Halioglobus japonicus: one gene and its partner. The protein of the gene in region 1 interacts with the protein of each later gene in a pairwise test. Links are inferred from orthologs where the notes say so. Each region holds a gene or a part of one and is shown on either strand. Other genes may lie near its edges.

Region 1 (9,814 bases):
CGGGCTTGTTCTGCGCCGGCCTGGCGCTACTGCACGGCACGTTCGCCTGGCTTTATATCCGCTTTATACGCCCCCTGCCCGGCGGTATGCTTATCGGGTTTCCGGTGCTGTGGGTGCTGTTCGAATGGCTGCGCAGCTGGTTTCTCACCGGCTTCCCCTGGCTTTACCTGGGCTACGCCCATGTCGATACCGCCATCGCCGGCTGGGCGCCGATTCTCGGCATTTACGGCCTGTCGATGATTTGCGCCCTGACCGGCAGCTGCCTGTTTCTGGCCTGGCGCAGCCGCCAGGCCATTGCGCTTGTCACCTACGCCGTCATTGTCGCCACCCTGTGGATCGGCGGCGGCGTACTCAAGCCCATCCAATGGGTAGCGCGCGCCAGCGAAGAACCGCTCTCGGTCGCAATTTACCAGCCCAATATCCCGCAGCAGAACAAATGGAATCGCGAGTACTACCTGCCCATTCTGCACCAGATGCGCGGCGCCACCATGCCCCTGCTCGGCCACGATATTATCGTGTGGCCCGAGGCCGCCATCCCCAATCTATACGAGCGCGCGCGACCGTTTCTCGATCCCATCGCCGCCCGGGCACGCAAGGCCGATACCACGTTAATTACCGGCATACCGAACCGTCCCGAAGGCGACGAACGCTACTACAACAGCATTACCGCCCTGGGCCAGGGCCAGGGCAGCTACTTCAAGCAACGGCTAGTGCCCTTTGGCGAATATGTGCCGCTGGAGGACTACCTGCGCGGTGTGATCGAATTCTTTAATCTGCCCATGTCGTTCCAGAGCCGCGGCCCGGCCGATCAGCCACCGCTGGCAGCGGGTACCTTTCGGGTATCGCCCTCGATCTGCTACGAAGTGGTCTACCCGGACCTGGTGGCCGCCGGCGCCCGCGAGGCCGACCTGCTGATTACCATTAGCAACGACAGCTGGTTCGGAGATTCCATCGGCCCGCTGCAGCACCTGCAAATGGCGCAGATGCGCGCCCTGGAAAATGGCCGCTATATGATTCGGGGCACCAATAACGGTGTCTCCGCCCTGATCGATCACCGCGGCCAGGTCATTGCCGAGTCCGAGCAGTTCGTGGAAACCGTGCTGACCGGCGAGGTCCAGGCCATGCTGGGCAAGACGCCTTTCGCCAGTTTTGGTTCGGTGCCGATTCTGTCGGCCTGCGCCATCAGCCTGGCGCTGATGATCCTCATGTACCTGGGATTCTGGCGAGAGCCCTGATCCCGGCATCGTCTCGGCGCCAGCCGCCGAAGGCCTGCCTGCAGGCCAGCAGATTCACACTCCTACAGCGCCCTGAATACTGGTAGAATTCGCCCTCTTTTTTTACCGGAATCAAGCAAGGCAATGGAGCAGCAATACAAGCCCGACATCCTGGAGCGCGAAGCCCAGGCCCACTGGCTGGCGAACAACAGTTTCGCGGCGATTAAGGATGAGCGCGAGAAGTACTACTGTCTCGCCATGTTCCCCTATCCCAGTGGCAAGCTACACATGGGACATGTGCGCAATTACACCATCGCCGATGTGATCGCCCGCTATCAGCGCATGCTGGGTAAAAACGTGCTGCAGCCCATGGGCTGGGACGCATTTGGCCTACCTGCAGAAAATGCAGCCATTGCCAATAATGTCGCCCCCGCCAGCTGGACCGTACAGAATATCGATCACATGCGCTCCCAACTGCGTCAGCTGGGCTTCGCCTACGATTGGGACCGCGAAATCGCCACCTGCAAGCCAGAGTACTATCGCTGGGAGCAATGGTTCTTTACCCGTCTTTATGAAAAGGGACTGGTTTACAAGAAAATGGCGACCGTAAACTGGGACCCGGTAGATCAAACGGTTCTTGCCAACGAGCAGGTCATCGAAGGCCGTGGCTGGCGTTCCGGCGCGCTGATCGAACGCCGTGAGATTCCTCAGTGGTTTATCCGCATTACCGCCTACGCTGAAGAATTGCTTGCGGGGCTGGACAATCTCGATGGCTGGCCAGAAGCCGTGCGCACCATGCAGCGCAACTGGATTGGCAAAAGTCGTGGCGTGGAACTGGCCTTTGGGCTGGATAGCCCAGTGGCGGACCTCGACCGCATCGAGGTGTATACCACCCGGCCCGACACCCTTTACGGTGTCACTTACGTAAGCCTGGCTGCGGAGCACCCAATCAGCCTTGCGCTGGCCGCAGACAACCCGGCACTGGCCAGCTTTATCGGCGAATGCAAGCGCAGTTCAGTCGCTGAAGCGGACATGGCTCAGGCCGAGAAACTCGGCATGGACACCGGCCTGCGCGCTCGCCACCCCCTCACCGGTGAAGAAGTACCTGTGTGGGTCGCAAACTACGTGCTCATGGACTATGGCTCAGGTGCGGTAATGGCTGTGCCGGCCCACGATGAGCGTGACTGGGAATTCGCCCAGAAATACCAATTGCCGGTGAAAACCGTTATATGCGACACCGAGGGCCAACCAGCGGACACCAGTGCGGCTGCCTACACCGAGCACGGTGCCTTGACTGCCTCTGGTGAATTCGACGGCAGCAGTTTCGATGCGGCCTTCGAAGGTATTGCCGCCCGACTGGAAGCCTCGGGCATGGGCAAGATCACAACCCAGTTCCGACTGCGTGATTGGGGCGTTTCGCGCCAGCGCTACTGGGGCACACCCATTCCCATGCTCAATCTCGACGACGGCAGCGACATTCCCATTCCGTCAGACCGCCTGCCCTCGCTGCTGCCTGAAGATGTTGTTATGGACGGTGTTGCCTCACCGATTAAAGCGGACCCTGAATGGCGTAAATTCACCCTGGACGGTGCTGACTGCGTACGGGAAACCGATACGTTCGACACCTTTGTGCAATCCTCTTGGTACTACGCCCGTTTCACATGCCCCGATTACACGGACGGCATGCTCGACAGCGACGAGGCCAACTACTGGCTACCTGTGGATCAATATGTCGGTGGCATCGAACATGCGATCCTTCACCTGCTTTATGCCCGCTTTTTCCACAAGCTAATGCGCGACGAAGGTCTTGTGAACTCCGACGAACCCTTCACTCGCCTGCTCACCCAGGGCATGGTGCTGAAGGACGGCGCCAAAATGTCCAAATCCAAGGGCAATACTGTTGACCCCCAAGCCCTGATCGATCAATACGGTGCGGATACTGTACGCCTGTTCTCGATGTTTGCAGCCCCGCCAGAGCAATCCCTGGAGTGGGCCGACTCTGGTGTTGAAGGCGCTCACCGGTTCCTCAAGCGTCTGTGGAAACTGGTTAACGGCCACGTAGCCGCAGGTCCGGCCCCGGCACTGGATACCAGCGCCCTGACCGAACAGCAGAAAAATGCCCGCCGCAAAGCGCACGAGACCATTGCCAAGGTCAGCGACGACTACGGCCGCCGCCAGACCTTTAACACCGCCATCGCCGCGGTCATGGAGTTGTGCAACGAGCTGGGCAAACTGGACGACAGCGACCAGAGCCGCGCGGTACTGGACGAAGCGTTGCGCGCCATCGTGCTAATGCTCAACCCCATCACGCCGCACATCTGCCACGAGTTATGGCCGGCGCTCGGCGGCACAGGCGACGTGCTCAATGCGCCCTGGCCCAGTGTCGACGAAGACGCACTCACCCGCGACAGCATTGAAATGGTGGTTCAGGTGAACGGCAAGGTCCGCGCCAAGATGAACATTGCCGCCAATGCCGACAAGGATGCTGCCGAAGCGGCGGCCCTGGCTCAGGACAATGTGCAGCGTTTCCTGGAAGGCGTGACCGTGCGCAAGGTGATTGTAGTACCGGGCAAATTGGTTAATATTGTTGCCAACTGATTAAGGCCGGAACCCATTATGCAGCGGCGCCTCGCCACCCTTGTTATCGCTCTTTGCGCCACAGCCATGGTATCCGGCTGTGGCTTCCACCTGCGCGGCAGCGGCGGCGCCAGTGTTCCAGAGGAATGGCGCTCGCTGTTTCTGGTCACCAGTAATCCCAACAGCGAATTCAGTCGCGAGGTGAAGCTGCGCTTCGCCAATGCCGGCATTGAATGGGCCGACGACCGCGCCGACGCCAACTATCTGCTGGTACTCGGACCGGAGCGTTTCAGCCAGCGAAACCTGTCACTGGATGCCGACACCCGAGCGGCGGAATTCGAACTGACCATGCGTTCGACATTCTCGATCAACAACGCCAGAGGCAAGGGCGTCATGCCCGACACCACCGGCACGGTGATCAAGCAGATGGAAAACGACCCCCAGAACGTCGTGGGCAAGGCCGAGGAGATCCGCATCCTCAAGGCGGAGATGCGCAGTGAACTGTCGCAGCAGATTCTGCGCCGCATCGCCTTCTTCGCCGCCAGCCAGACGCCCGAGGCCTGACACCTCGCGATGCGCCTGTACCCCGAGAAACTCGCCGGCCATCTCAAGCAGCAACTTCTCCCCGTTTACCTGATTAGTGGCGACGAGCCTCTGCTGGTACAGGAGTGCTGTGATTTGGTGCGCAAGGCCGCACGCGACGCCGGCTGCACCGACCGCGAAATTATCGATGTGGTGCCGCGCTTCAAGTGGGATGAAATTCTGCACAGTGCGTCCAGCATGTCACTGTTCGCCGAGCGCAAACTGGTGGAAATACGCATGCCCTCGGGCAAGCCCGGCGCCGATGGCAGCAAGGCCCTGTGCGAGTATCTCGATATGGCTGCCGGCAGCGACGACATCCTGCTGATTGTGTCCGGCAAGATCGATAAGCAGTCCACCAATAGCAAATGGTACAAGGCCCTGGACAAGGCCGCCGCCACGGTGCAGATCTGGCCCATTGAAGCCCGTGACCTGCCGCGCTGGTTGCAGCAACGCTGCAGCGCCGCCGGCCTCAGCATCGATAACGACGCTCTGCAGTTGCTGTGTGAGCAGGTGGAGGGCAATCTGCTGGCAGCGGTACAAGAAGTGGAGAAACTCAAGTTGCTGGCCAGCGATGGCCAGATCAACGCCGAGACCATTACCGCCTCGGTGTCCAATAACGCCCGCTACAACCTGTTTGATATGACCGACCATGCCCTCAAGGGCAATGCCGGCACCAGCCTGAAAATGCTCCACGGCCTGCGCGGCGAAGGCACCGAGCCGGCCGTAGCCCTGTGGGCTCTGCTCCGGGAAGTACGCACCCTGCACCAGGCCCGCCAGCAGGTCGATGCGGGGCAGTCACCCCAGCAGGTACTGGGCGGTTTGCGGGTGTGGAAAAACCGCATGCCCCTCATGCAGGGTGCACTGTCACGGCACAACAGCGTGACACTTACCGCATTGCTTGAACAGGCATCGGCCGTCGATGGCACCATCAAGGGCTTTGCCGCCGGCAAACCCTGGGACCAACTGGAAAACCTCGTTCTGCAGCTCGCCGCGAGCCGCTAACCCCCACCTGTCGCCTTTCAGGGCACGTCTCATTTTTGCCAACTAATACCCCTGCCCAGGGCCTTGCACTCTGCCTGCCACTCAACTACTGTTTATACATACAGTGTACAAACATACAGTAAACACAAAGCAGAACAACAAGAGAGGCCCGACATGAACCAGGCTCTGCAGCAAGTCATCAATCGCAACGACACCTGGCGCGGCAACTTCACCGCCCTGTCCGCCGATGGCGATCGCCACTGGCATGCCGGTAACAACCGGAACGACAACACCCTGGGCACCGGTTACAGCACCCTCGACAAAGAGTTGCGCGATGGCGGCTGGTCGCTGGGAAACACTGTGGAAGTGCTCAGTGATGGCTGTGGCATGGGCGCCATGGGCCTGTTTCTGCCTGCCATGGAAACCCTGAGCGCCGAGGGCCGCTGGCAGGTCTTCATCGCCCCACCTTTTACGCCCTACGCGCCGCTGCTCAAGGCCCGCGGTATTAACACCGAGCAAATCCTGCTGGTGCACCCGAAAAGCCGCGAAGATTTGCTGTGGGCCACCGAACAGGCCCTGCGCAGCAGCACCAGCAGCGCCGTGTTCAGCTGGTTGGGTGCCCACGAATACAGCTACGGTGAACTGCGTAAATTACAGCTGGCCGCCGCCGACAGCGACAGCCTGGCCGTGTTATTCCGCCCCCACAGTGCCGCCCGTAACCATGCGCCGGCAGGCCTGCGTCTGCAAATACGTGAATACCGTAAGGTACATATTCTCAAGCAGCGCGGCGGCAACCAGTATCTCGATGTAGCCCTGCCACCGGCCGAGGATATCCCGGAACAACCCCAGCTGTGGGAAGTACCCACCTGGCAGGACAGCCCCCAGCAGCAGCCGGCGTTCTCCTTCGCATAGTGCCACCTGCCGGCCTGGACAGACCCGGCCTGGCCAGGCCCGGCCGGGCGGGTAAGTTCACAATGGTTGCGTCATCACCATCAGCCGTGGCACCAAGAGTGCTACACTGCCTGCCGCCATACATAATAAGGAGCAGGCAGCATGCAAGATTTCCCCCACCACTATCACGTCAACGCCACCGCCCAGGTGACTGGTAATGTCGCTATCAATAGCGGCGCTATGCCACCGCTGGCCTCCGCACCACCGGCGGAATTCGGCGGCCCTGGCGACCAGTGGTCGCCAGAACATTTACTCATGGCCTCGGTGGCGGACTGCTTTGCACTCACCTTCCGAGCCATTGCCGCCGCCTCCAAGCTGGAATGGAGCGACCTGGCCGCCGACGCCGAGGGCGTGCTTGACCGGGTAGAGCGGGTCACCCAATTTACCGCAATTGCCGTCAAGGCCACGCTGACCGTGCCCGCCGGTGTCGACGAGGCCAAGGCCCAGCGCATACTGCACAAGGCCGAAGATGCCTGCCTGATCACCAACTCACTCAGTGCCGACACCCATCTGGAAACTGCTATAATCGCCGCCTCCTGAACAGGGCCGCACCGGCCCGGGAGTAGCATGTGGATGAGTGGCTGACAGAGTACGGCGTCACCATCGGGGTGTCCGCCCTTATTCTCTTTATGATGTTCATTGTGTGGGACCTGGCCAAGCGCAGTAACGCGGGCAGGTTCGGCACCATCATTCTGTATATTGGCCTGGCCATGGGTATGTTCGGCTTTGCCATCAAGTTTGTGATTTCCTACCTGCTGGAAAATGCCGGAGGCGTTGGGTGACTGTGCACCTGGCTTTGGGTGATATTACCCGGGCCGAAGTGGATGCTGTGGTGAATGCGGCCAATGAGGGCATGCTCGGTGGCGGGGGTGTCGACGGCGCCATCCACAGGGCCGCAGGCCCTGCCCTGCTCCAGGCCTGTCGCGATGTCCCCGCCACCAATGGCGTCCGCTGCCCCACCGGTGAAGCCCGCATTACCGATGCCGGGGCACTCACCGCACGCTATGTCATCCACACGGTGGGGCCGGTTTACGCCAGCGCCACCAACCCACCAGCCCTGCTGAGCGCAGCGTATCGCAACAGCTACCAGCTCGCCCTGCAACACGATTGCCACTCCCTGGCCGTACCGGCGATCTCCTGTGGGGTGTACGGCTACCCGCTGGAAGAAGCGGCAGCCATCGCCGTGGCGGTAAGCACCGATGCCGCCTTTGCTGACCTGGACATTCATTTCTACCTCTTCAGCCAGCCGGTATACGACGCCTGGCGCTCAGCCCTGGCCCACCATCAGGGCTAGCTGACCTGCCTGCCCGAGCGACAGGTCGCAGACCTGTCCGTGGACAACAATGCCCTCTTGATTAATACTGTATATATGTACAGTATTAATCAAATTAACATGGCCGAGCTATCCCCCATCGTTTGGCAACGCCAGTTATGAGCCTGTGGTTGTGCCTGCGCTTTCACCTGCTGCCCCTGAAATGCCTTGAGCGCACAGAGGAGCGCGCCGTGGTGGTACTGGAGAAACAACGCGTGCTCCGGGCCAATGATTGTGCCGCAGCCGCGGGGGTGCGCGAAGGCATGAAACCGGCCACCGTGCGAGCCCTGGTCGGTGATGACCCACTCCAGCTACTGGAGCGCGATACAGCCGCTGAGGCCCGCTGCCTGCAGCAACTGTGTTGCTGGGCCTATAGCATCACCCCCAGCCTGCACAGCTGGCACGGCGACTGCCTGCAACTTGAAATCGGCAGCTGCCTGGCGCTGTACCGCGGCCTGCCACCCCTGCTGGAAGAGGTGCGACGCGGTTTGGCCAGCCGGGGATTCAGCGCCTGCTTCGCTCTCGCACCCACTCCCAAGGCAGCCTGGTTGCTCTCCTTTGCCGATGAAGCCGACGCTCTGGCGGCAGAGACACCCCTGGAGCAACGCCTGGCCAGCCTGCCCCTGACCCTGTTGCAGGAGCACACCGGCCCGGTGGATTCCCTGCGACGGGCCGGCCTGCACACTCTGGGCGACATACTCGCCCTCCCTCAGGCAGCCCTCGGCAGACGCTGCGGTAAAGCCTTCATAACATTCCTGCAACAGGTACTGGGCAAACAGGAAGAACTGCACCCGGATTACCAGCCTCCCTCGCGCTTCGACGACGAGTACTGGTTTGGTTACGAGGTAAAAGCCAATGACGAACTGCAGCCGGCCATGCAGTTACTGCTGCAATCGCTGTGCAAGTTCCTGCGCAATACCCAGCTGCAAACCGCAGAAATCTGCTGGCAGCTGATCGGCATTGATCACTCCCTGCGCAAGCTTCAGGTGCGCAGCACCAGCAGTCACAGCGACTGGAAAAGCTGGTTCAGCCTGACCCTGATTCACTTGGACCGACTGGAACTGCAAACCGGCGTGGAGGGCATTGCCCTGGAGTGCAGCGAATTACGCACCGGCGACCTGGACAACCTCGATTTGTTTAACCCGCGCAAACAGAAAGAACCCCTGGCCAGCCTGCTTGACCGCTTGCGCAGCCGCCTCGGGCTACAGGCCGTGGAACAGGTCGGCTGCCGCGATGAACACCTGCCTGAACACGCCCTGCACACCTGCAGTGAACGCCCTGCTGGCGGCAACGCCGGTGCCACCAGCCTGCAGCGACCGTTCTGGCTAATGCCCCAGCCACAAGAGCTCGAGCGCCGCCAGAACGCCCTGCACTGGCAGGGCAGACTGGAACTGATTTACGGCCCGGAACGTATCGAGGATAACTGGTGGCAGCAGCCTGTAAGTCGCGACTACTACATTGCCCGCGGGCATCACGGCGAACACTACTGGGTGTTTCGCGATCGCCTGGCGCGGGCCTGGTTTATGCACGGTATCTTCGCCTGAACGTGTCCGGCCGCGGCAATTAGAGGGTGCCAATTCACGTCGATTGCGCCAAAATGGCGCCAACACCGTGCACAGAGGCAATTACACGATGGACTTAAACCGGTTTCTGGTCGTCTACGACCCCACCGGGGAAGAGCAACCCGCGCTGGAGCGTGCAGCGGCCATCGCCGCTGAAATCGACGCCAGCCTGCACCTGTTCGCCTGCATCCACGGCGACAAGGCAGGCATTGAGCGCGACACGGAGGAAGCACAGCAACAAATGGCTGCCCTGCAGGCCACGCTCGACACACACCTGGCTCCCATTGCCGCTGCCGGCACCGCCACCAGCAGCGAAGTGGAATGGGGCAAAGACTGGTACCACGCCGTGGTTAACGCAGCCGCACGCATCAATGCTGACATGGTGTTCAAATCATCCTTCAAGCACTCGACCAGCCACAGACTGCTGACATCAACCTCAGACTGGACGCTGATCCGGGAGTGCATGAGCCCGGTATTGCTGGTGAAGAAAGCCACGCCGCCACCGGTGCCCCGCATCCTCGCCGGTATCGATATCAATGTGCGCACCGAGAGCTACGAAAAACTGAATGAGCACATTCTCGACCTGAGCCTCCGTCTGGTCGCCAGCGACATGGCCGAAGTACACGTGGTAAATG
Region 2 (9,590 bases), 1.2 Mb from region 1 along the record:
GCGAGGAGCTGGAACGCCAGCTTTCACACCTGAAGCGCCAGGCAGCGGCCGCCGAGAAATACGCCGAATACAAGGAAGAGGAACGCAGCTACAAGGCGCAGCTGCAGGCCCTGCAATGGCAGGAACTTGACGGCCAGGTTCGCGAGATCACCCAGGCGATCGGCGAGTTGGAGGTCAAGCTTGAGGCGGTGCACGCGGAACACCAGAACGTCGATACCTCAATCGAACAGTATCGCGTGGAGCACACCGATCGCACCGACGCCTTTAACAAGGTGCAGGGCAATTACTATGCGCTGGGCTCAGAAGTGGCGCGCATAGAGCAAACCATCAAGCACCAGCAGGAGCGCAGCAGCCAGTTGCAGGAAGATTTGCAGCAAACGTCCACCAGTTTGCAGCAGGCCGAAGGGCACCTCGGCGAAGACCGCGACAAGCTGGTGGTCTGGGAAGAGGAAATCGAAACACTCAGCCCGGAACTGGAAATGCTCCAGGAAGTGGAAGAAGCCTCAGCCGAGGCCCTGGTGCAGGCCGAGGAGGCCATGCACACCTGGCAGAACCAGTGGGATGAGTTTAACCACACCGCCGCGGCCCGCGCCAGCAGGCAGAAGTACAGCAGTCACGCATTCAGCATCTGGAGCAGGTTTTGCAGCGGCTCCAGGATCGCACCGGTCAGCTTGAGCAGGAGAAGGAGGCGCTCGCCCCGGGCCCTGCGGACGACGAGATCGAGACTCTGGGCGAGCAGATCGCCGAGATCGAGCTGGTCATGGCGGAGCACGAAAACAGCAGCGACACCGTGGTGGAGCAGATCAACAGCAACCGCCAGCGCAGCGGCGAGCTGTCTGGCGAATTGAACGATATTCGCTCCAGCTTGCAGCAACTGCGCGGCCGCCAGGCTTCCCTGGAAGCACTGCAACAAGCGGCGATGGAAGACGGTAGCGCCGACGTCGGCGAATGGCTGCAGGCCCAACAGGTGGCGGACAAACCCGCCTGCTGGAGCAGTTGCAGGTCGATGATGGTTGGCAGCTGGCAGTAGAAACCGTGCTGGGCGACTACCTGCAGGCTGTTTGTGTCGATGACCTGGGTGCGCTGGGAACCATGTTGGGCTCACTCGAGCAGGGTCAGCTGGCCCTGGTGGAAGGAGGTGCAGAGACACCTGCGGGCGGTGACTACCTACTGTCCAAGGTGCGCAGCAGTGGCGCGGCCTCGGCCTTGCTGGCCGGCGTGAAGGTTGCCGATGACCTGGCGCAAGCCATGGCTATGCGCGCTGCTTTGACTGCCCAGGAATCTATTATTACTCGCGATGGCGTCTGGGTCGGACCGAACTGGTTGCGTGTTACGCGCCTGAGTGACCAGCAGGGCGGGGTGATTGCCCGCCAGCAGGAGCTGGAAGAACTAGAGCAGCAGATCGCTGCCTCCGATGCGCGCGAAGAACAGGTACAAGCGGAGCTGGCGCGTTGCCAGGAAGAGCAGAAACGCTGCGAAGAACAGCGCGAGAACAGCCAGCGCGAATTGCAGGTGGCCACCCGTCAGCACGCTGAGTTGGGTTCGCAGCTGTCCGCCATGCAGGCCAAAGTAGAGCAGATAAGTGCCCGGCGCGAGCGGCTCAACGCGGATATCGATGACGCCCGCGCGCAGTTTCGCAACGAGCAGGAATCCATTGCCGAGGCGAGGCAATTGCTGTCTGAAGCCATTGAAAGCATGGAGTCAGATTCACAGCGGCGAGAAGACTTGTTGTCGGTTCGCGATGAAACCCGAGGCACCCTGGATACCTGTCGCCAGAAAGCGCGGCATGACAAGGACGCCTCGCATCAGGCGGCCATGCGTCATCAATCCTTGCGCACGCAACTGGATTCCATGCGCGACTCTATCGACCGCACCAATCGGCAGGTGGCCCAGCTGCGTGAGCGGCGCGACCAGCTGCAACAGACCATGCGCGACAATGACAACCCCCTGGACGAACTGCAGGAGCAGCTCGAGGCGCAACTGGAATTGCGCCTGCAATCAGAGGGCGAGCTGACCGAAGCCCGCCAGGCTGTGTCGGAGGTGGAGCACAAACTGCGCGAAGCCGAGCAGCAGCGCGCTGGTATCGAGCACCGCGCCGAGTCGGTGCGCAGCCAGTTGGAGAAGCAGCGCCTGAGCAACCAAAGCCTACAGGTGCAGCGCGAGAACATTCACCAGCAGCTGCGTGATGCCGAGCAGGATCTGGAGGCCGTGCTCAGCGGTATGCCGGAGGAGGCCAATCAGGAAGCCTGGCAGCGCGAGCTGGAGCGCATTGCTAATCGGATTGCGCGTCTCGGCCCGATTAACCTGGCAGCGATTGATGAGTACAACCTGCAGTCAGAGCGCAAGAACTATCTCGACGCGCAGAACGACGATCTAGAAACCGCGTTGAATACCCTGGAAAATGCCATTCGCAAGATCGACAAGGAAACGCGCAACCGTTTCCAGGAAACGTTCGACAAGGTGAATACGGGGCTTCAGGAACTCTTCCCCCGCGTGTTTGGCGGCGGTAGTGCCTACCTGGAGATGACGGGCGAGGATCTGCTCGACACGGGTATCTCCATCATGGCCAGACCACCGGGTAAGAAAAACAGCACTATTCACCTGCTGTCCGGTGGCGAGAAAGCACTGACAGCTATCGCCCTGGTATTCTCCATCTTCCAGCTGAACCCGGCACCTTTCTGTATGCTGGATGAGGTTGATGCACCGCTGGATGATGCCAACACCGGTCGCTATGCGCGAATGGTGAAAGAGATGTCAGAGAAGGTGCAGTTTATTTACATTACCCATAACAAGATCTCCATGGAACAGGCGGATCAACTCATGGGTGTCACCATGCACGAGCCGGGGGTTTCGCGCCTGGTGACTGTAGACGTAGAAGAAGCAGCAGAACTGGCAGCGAGCTGATAAAGCATGGCGATAACTGAACTCACCGTTAGGGACTGGATGGTCATCATTGGCGTACTGCTGATTGTGGCCGTATTGCTGGATGCATGGCGCAGGGTGCGCAGCGAACGTTATTCGCGAGTGACCATGAATCTCGCGGATTCGGAAGACGAAGGCGATGCTCGCGACGAAGAGCTGGCCTGGCTGAAGGAGCTGCCCAATGGCGGTGCCCGGGTCGTGGAGAGGGGAGACTTGTTGCGCGCCGCTGGTCGCCGTGAACCGGAACCGGAGCCTGAATCAGAACTCGTTGCAGAAGCACAGCCCTCGCAGGCAGCAGAGGAGGTCGTCGACGCGCCTGAGGAAGAGGTGCCGTTGATGGCGGGCATGGCAGCCGACGATGCTATTGCTGAGCCTGAAAATGTGGATTGGCTGGACGATATTGCCGCCCAGGAGCCGCTCGTTGAGCCTGTTGCACAAGAGGCCCCCGGTGTTTTGCCGAGAGACATCGACCCCGAAGTGTTCATGCTTAATGTTGTAGCGCGTGATCCGCGAGGCTTTCGCGGCGAGGACATTCTGCACATCCTCCTCGCCTGCGATCTGCGTTTTGGCGATATGAACTTTTTCCATCGCCACGAGTTCGAAGCAGGCCGCGGCGCGATTCAATTCAGCGTGGCCAATATGATGCAACCCGGTGTTTTCGATATCGACAACATGGCCGACTTCAATACCCCCGGCCTGGTGTTTTTCCTGACGCTGCCAGGTCCCGAGGACATGATGAAAGCGTTCGACTACATGCTGGAGACTGCCCAGGCGGTGTCCCGTAATCTCGGCGGCGACGTGCTCGATGAGTCGCGCAGTGTGCTAACCAAGCAAACCCTGGAACACTGCCGCCAGCAAATCCGTGACCTCGAGCGTCGCATGCTCGCCAGGGCGCGATAGCCGCAGTGTCTACACAGGATTTGCGGGCGGAGCTCGACAGGCTGCGCAGCGAACTGCGCGACTGGAATCATCGCTACTACGTCCTCGACGATCCCAGCGTGCCGGACGCAGAATACGATCGCAGCATGCGGCGTCTGCAGTCGATTGAAGCTGAACACCCCGACTGGGTCACCCCCGATTCACCTTCACAGCGTGTTGGCGACAAACCCCTCGATCAGTTCTCGCAAGTGGCACACGAAGTGCCCATGCTGTCACTGGACAATGCTTTCGACGCCGCTGAACTCGCAGATTTTGAACGTCGCTGTCTGGACAGGTTGGGTGCCGACGCAGCGCCGCTCACCTATAACTGCGAGCCCAAGCTCGATGGCATCGCGGTCAGTCTGCTTTATCGCGATGGCCTGCTGGAGCGCGGGGCAACCCGCGGTGACGGTACCACCGGTGAGGACATTACCCACAACGTGCGCACCATTGGCTCCATTCCCCTGCGTCTGAGGGGCGAAGGTTACCCAGCCGTACTCGAGGTGCGCGGTGAAATCTATATGCCCCGGGCCGGCTTTGAAGCACTCAATGCACGTGCGCGGGAGCGCGGTGACAAACCTTTTGTGAATCCCCGCAACGCCGCCGCGGGCAGTCTGCGTCAACTCGATGCCAGGCTTGCCGCGGAGCGCCCGCTGGAAATGTGCAGCTATGGTGTGGGCCTGGTGGAAGGTGGCGAACTTCCCGAACATCACTCGGCCATCCTCGCGTGTCTCGGCCAGTGGGGTTTACGCACCAACACTGAGACGGATGTCGTGCAGGGCATTGAGGCCTGCGAAGCCTATTACGAGCAGTTGGCCGCCAAGCGTGATCAGCTTCCCTATGACATCGACGGCATTGTCTACAAGGTCGATAGTATTGAGCTGCAAGCGCAGCTGGGTTTTGTTTCGCGGGCGCCGCGCTGGGCCATTGCCCGGAAATTCCCTGCTCAGGAAGAGGTAACGCGTTTGCTCGATGTCGAGTTTCAGGTGGGGCGCACCGGCGCGATAACCCCTGTGGCACGACTTGAGCCGGTGTTTGTTGGCGGTGTTACGGTGAGTAACGCGACACTGCACAACCAGGATGAGATCGAACGGCTCGGAGCAATGATTGGCGATACCGTCGTTGTGCGCCGGGCAGGGGATGTGATTCCACAGGTGGTTTCCGTGGTGACCGAGCGTCGCCCGGACGATGCGGCGGCTATCCGCTTTCCCGATGCCTGTCCGGTGTGTGGTTCGGCGGTAGAGCGCGAAGCGGACGAGGCGGTGCTGCGATGCCTGGGCGGGCTGGTGTGCGCTGCCCAGCAGAAAGCCGCTATTCGGCATTTCGCGTCGCGACGGGCAATGGATGTCGACGGCCTGGGTGACAAATTGGTCGATCAGATGGTTGACGAGGGTCTGGTGGAAAATGTGGCGGGCCTGTACCAGCTCACCTTTGATCAACTGGTGGGGCTGGAGCGCATGGGGCAGAAATCTGCCGACAAGCTCCTCAAAGCGCTCGAGCAGAGCAAGCAAACGACCTTGCCGCGGTTTATTTTCGCGCTGGGTATCCGCGAGGTAGGCGAGGCCACCGCATTGAATCTGGCGAATCATTTCGGCTCCTGGGCTGATCTGGTAGCCGCCCCGGAAGAAGCTCTGTTGGAGGTCGATGATGTGGGGCCGGTAGTGGCCGACCACCTGCGCCAGTTTTTTGATTCTGAAGGCAGTATGGCAGTAGCGAAGGCGCTGTTGGACGCCGGGGTTGAATGGCCGGCCATCGAAGTAAAGAGCGCTGCAGAATTGCCGTTTGCCGGCCAGACCTGGGTGGTGACGGGCAAGCTCGAAGCGGTGGGCCGCAACGAGGCAAAAAGCCTGCTGCAGTCTCTGGGTGCCAAGGTGGCTGGCAGTGTTTCCGCTAAAACCCATTGTGTTGTCGCTGGCCCGGGCGCCGGATCGAAACTCGCCAAGGCCTCGGAGCTTGGCATTGATGTTATTGATGAGGAGGCATTTCTCGCTTTGCTAGCCAATCACGGAGTTTCCCCATGATACGGATTGTCGCTTTATTGCTGCTGTTGATACTGTCCGGCTGCGCCACCAGCCCGCCCTCGAATCAAAACAATCTATGTGAGATTTTTCGCGAGAAAAAGGGCTGGTACGACGACGCCGCCGACGCGCGCAAGGAATGGGGTAGTCCCATCTCCGTCATGATGGCCATCATGTACCAGGAGTCGCGGTTTGTGGCGAAGGCCAAGCCGCCGCGCAAGAAGATCTTTGGCTTCATTCCAGGGCCGCGTCCCTCGGACGCCTACGGGTACAGCCAGGCCAAGAAATCGACCTGGAAGGACTACAAACGTAGTTCCGGTAACTACGGGGCCGATCGCGACGATTTCGCCGATGCCATCGATTTCATTGGCTGGTACAACCATCAATCCAACCGCCGCAATGGTATTAGCAAGTCCGACCCCTATCGCCTGTACCTGGCGTATCACGAGGGCCACGGTGGATATAGCCGGGGCAGCTATCGAAGCAAGGACTGGCTGCAGGGTGTCGCACGCAAGGTGCAGAAAAAGGCAGATACCTATGGCGGCCAGTTACGCTCGTGTGAAGAAGACCTCAAGGACGACGGCTGGTTCTTCGGCTGGTTCTGAATCAGCTGATGATCCCGTGTCATCTCCCCTTGCTGCGAATCGTTCGCAATAGCTAACAATCTGTGGCGAAAGTTCGCATAAGTAACCGAAAAGTAACGAATATCAGACCGCTTGCGTGGTGAAATAGCGCCGCAGCTGTGCCACACTCTTAGCGCTTTAGGCGCAGCGGACCAAAAGCGCCCAATAACCACACAGAGCTGCTCACGTGAAACAAACTGATACTCAGAACCCGGAGTACTTCCACAAGGTTGTGGATTGCCAGTACGCCTGCCCCGCGCACACCCCAGTGCCTGAATACATTCGCCTGATTGCTGCAGAACGCTATACCGACGCCTACATGGTCAACTGGGAATCCAACGTGTTTCCCGGTGTCCTGGGCCGCACCTGCGATCGCCCCTGTGAACCCGCCTGTCGGCGTGGCCGGGTCGAAGAGGAGCCGGTAGCGATTTGCCGATTGAAGCGGGTGGCTGCGGATAACAAGGAAGATATTTCTGATCGTTTGCCGAAAATTCCCAGCAAGAAAAACGGCAAGCGCATAGCGCTGATTGGCGCTGGTCCCGCGTCGTTAACGGTGGCACGTGGTCTGGCCCCCTCGGTTACAGTATCGACATCTACGATAACCAGTTTGCTGGCGGTGGCATGATGCGCAGCCAGATTCCCTCGTTCCGCCTGCCGGCGGAAGTGCTTGATGAGGAAGTGAACTACATCCTGGATATGGGTATTAACGCGACCTTTGATACCTACGTTGACAGCCTCAAGAGCATTCTCGATAAAGATTACGACGCGGTATTCGTCGGCACCGGTGCACCCAAAGGCCGCGGTCTGAACCTGCCAGGCCTTGAAGATGCCAGCGAGCACGTTCACCTTGGTATTGACTGGTTGGCGAGTGTTGCCTTCGAGCACCGTGACAGTGTCGACAAGAAAGTACTGGTGCTGGGCGGTGGTAATACCGCCATGGATTGCTGCCGAACTTCCAAGCGCCTCGGTGGTGAGGACGTTCGCGTGGTTGTTCGAAGTCCCTTTGAAGATATGAAGGCCTCTCCCTGGGAGAAAGAGGATGCCATGCATGAGGGCATTCCCATCTACAACAACCATGTCCCCAAAGAGTTCGTCATCAAGGACGGCAAGTTCTTGGGCATGCATTTTGAAAAAGTAGAGGCCGTTTACGACGAGGCAGGCAAACGTTCGCTGGTACCTACCGATGAGCCGCTGGTCTTTATGGAAGCGGATACCGTGCTCATGGCGATCGGCCAGGATAACGCCTTCCCCTGGGTGGAGCGTGACCTCGGTATTGAATTTGGCAAATGGGATATGCCGGTGGTTGATCCGGTGACGTTCCAGTCAACCAACCCCAAGGTGTTTTTTGGTGGTGACGCGGCCTTTGGTCCTGAGAACGTGATTACCGCCGTGGCCCATGGGCACCAGGCAGCGATTTCCATCGACCTTTTCTGCCAGGGCAAGGATGTTACCCAGCGCCCGGCGCCGGGCGTGACGCTGTCCAGCCAGAAGATGGGTGTGCACGAGTGGAGCTACGATAACTCGGTAGAGTCCGACCAGCGCCACATTGTACCGCTGGCACCGCTGGAAGTAGCACTGTCTGATCGCAAGGTGGAAGCCGAACTGGGTTTCGACAAGCCCACCGGGTTCAAGGAAGCCGAGCGCTGCCTGAACTGCGATGTGCAGACGGTGTTCGACGCGCCGCGCTGCATCGAGTGCGATGCCTGCGTGGATATCTGTCCGACGGACTGTATTACGTTCACTGACAATGGTGAAGAAACCGACCTGCGTGCGCGCCTGACGGGCCCGGCAGGTAACCTGGCCCAGGACTTGTACGTGTCCGCCGATCTGCCGACCGCGCGGGTCATGGTCAAGGATGAGGATGTTTGTCTGCACTGTGGCCTGTGTGCCGAGCGTTGTCCCACTTCCGCCTGGGATATGCAGAAGTTCCTCTACAATGTCATGAAGGCGGGGCAGTAATTATGAAACGATTAGAATCCGTTAACGACTTCGTCATCAAGTTTGCGAACGTCAATGGCACCGGCTCCGCCAGCGCCAACAATATGTTCGCCAAGGCCTTGTTCCGCATGGGCCTGCCTGTGTCGCCCAAGAACATCTTCCCCTCGAATATTCAGGGTCTGCCCACCTGGTACGAGGTGCGAGTCAGTGAGAAGGGTTACCTCGGTCGCCGCGGTGGGGTGGATATCGCCCTGTCGGTGAATCCGCAGAGCATGGCCCAGGACATTCAGGAAGTGGAAGAGGGCGGTTACTTCATTTATGACAATACCAAGCCCCTCGATCTGCGTTTGGTGCGCAACGATGTCAATATTATCGGCATTCCTCTGACGCGCATCTGCAACGATGAGTACTCCGATCCTCGCCAGCGCCAGCTGTTCAAGAACGTCATTTATGTCGGCGCGCTCGCCGCGTTGCTCGATATGGACTTCAAGGTGCTGACCGATCTGGTGAAGGACCAATTCAAGGGCAAGGAGAAACTGATCCTGCCCAATATCCATGCCCTGGAACTCGGCCATCAGTACGCGAAGGCGAATCTCGAGTGTCCCATTGGCATTCGGGTGAAAACGTCCGACAAGGTCGGCGACAAAATTTTGCTCGACGGCAATACGGCGCTTGGCCTGGGCGCGATATACGGCGGCGCCACCGTGGCGGCCTGGTATCCTATTACGCCTTCGACATCCGTCGTTGATGCCTACGAAAAGTACGTTCGTCGTGTTCGGATTGATCCAGGTACCGGCGAAAAGAACTACGCCATTGTTCAGGCCGAGGATGAACTGTCGGCGATTGGTATGGTGATTGGCGCGAGCTGGAACGGTGCCCGTGCGTTTACTGCCACCAGTGGCCCGGGTGTATCACTGATGAGTGAATTCCTGGGGCTGGCATACTTTGCCGAGATTCCCACGGTGCTGTTTGATGTACAGCGTGCCGGCCCCTCCACCGGTATGCCGACGCGCACTCAGCAATCCGATATTCTGTCGGCGGCCTATGCGTCGCACGGGGATACCAAGCAAGTGTTGCTGTTTCCCTCTACGCCCAAAGAATGTTTCGATTTTGGCGCCCAGTCATTTGACCTGGCCGAACGCCTACAGACGCCGATCATTCTGATGACAGA

The links.
Region 2: the proteins of leuS (region 1) and ligA interact in binary tests that used the Escherichia coli proteins (3 or more experiments, as listed by UniProt). The link is inferred for Halioglobus japonicus from one-to-one orthologs.

Annotation. Positions count from the first base shown.
Region 1 is NZ_CP019450.1:1,285,054-1,294,867, reverse strand. What follows is about bases 964-4,085. They hold leuS (leucine--tRNA ligase), read left to right. Parts: upstream 964-1,358; coding sequence 1,359-3,812; downstream 3,813-4,085. Other genes in these bases: BST95_RS06110 (LPS-assembly lipoprotein LptE), read left to right, coding at 3,831-4,085; lnt (apolipoprotein N-acyltransferase), read left to right, coding at 964-1,235. In the rest of the region: more of lnt, read left to right, coding at 1-963; more of BST95_RS06110, read left to right, coding at 4,086-4,355; holA (DNA polymerase III subunit delta), read left to right, coding at 4,365-5,375; translesion DNA synthesis-associated protein ImuA, read left to right, coding at 5,529-6,266; BST95_RS06095 (OsmC family protein), read left to right, coding at 6,408-6,845; BST95_RS06090 (DUF2788 domain-containing protein), read left to right, coding at 6,875-7,087; BST95_RS06085 (O-acetyl-ADP-ribose deacetylase), read left to right, coding at 7,084-7,599; BST95_RS06080 (Y-family DNA polymerase), read left to right, coding at 7,737-9,161; BST95_RS06075 (universal stress protein), read left to right, coding at 9,250-9,814.
Region 2 is NZ_CP019450.1:2,476,235-2,485,824, forward strand. What follows is about bases 3,447-6,344. They hold ligA (NAD-dependent DNA ligase LigA), read left to right. Parts: upstream 3,447-3,827; coding sequence 3,828-5,861; downstream 5,862-6,344. Other genes in these bases: zipA (cell division protein ZipA), read left to right, coding at 3,447-3,822; BST95_RS11765 (transglycosylase SLT domain-containing protein), read left to right, coding at 5,858-6,344. Also shown: more of zipA, read left to right, coding at 2,911-3,446; more of BST95_RS11765, read left to right, coding at 6,345-6,463; BST95_RS20560 (hypothetical protein), read left to right, coding at 6,669-7,106; BST95_RS11770 (FAD-dependent oxidoreductase), read left to right, coding at 7,103-8,440; BST95_RS11775 (2-oxoacid:acceptor oxidoreductase subunit alpha), read left to right, coding at 8,443-9,590. UniProt on the Escherichia coli protein: DNA ligase that catalyzes the formation of phosphodiester linkages between 5'-phosphoryl and 3'-hydroxyl groups in double-stranded DNA using NAD as a coenzyme and as the energy source for the reaction.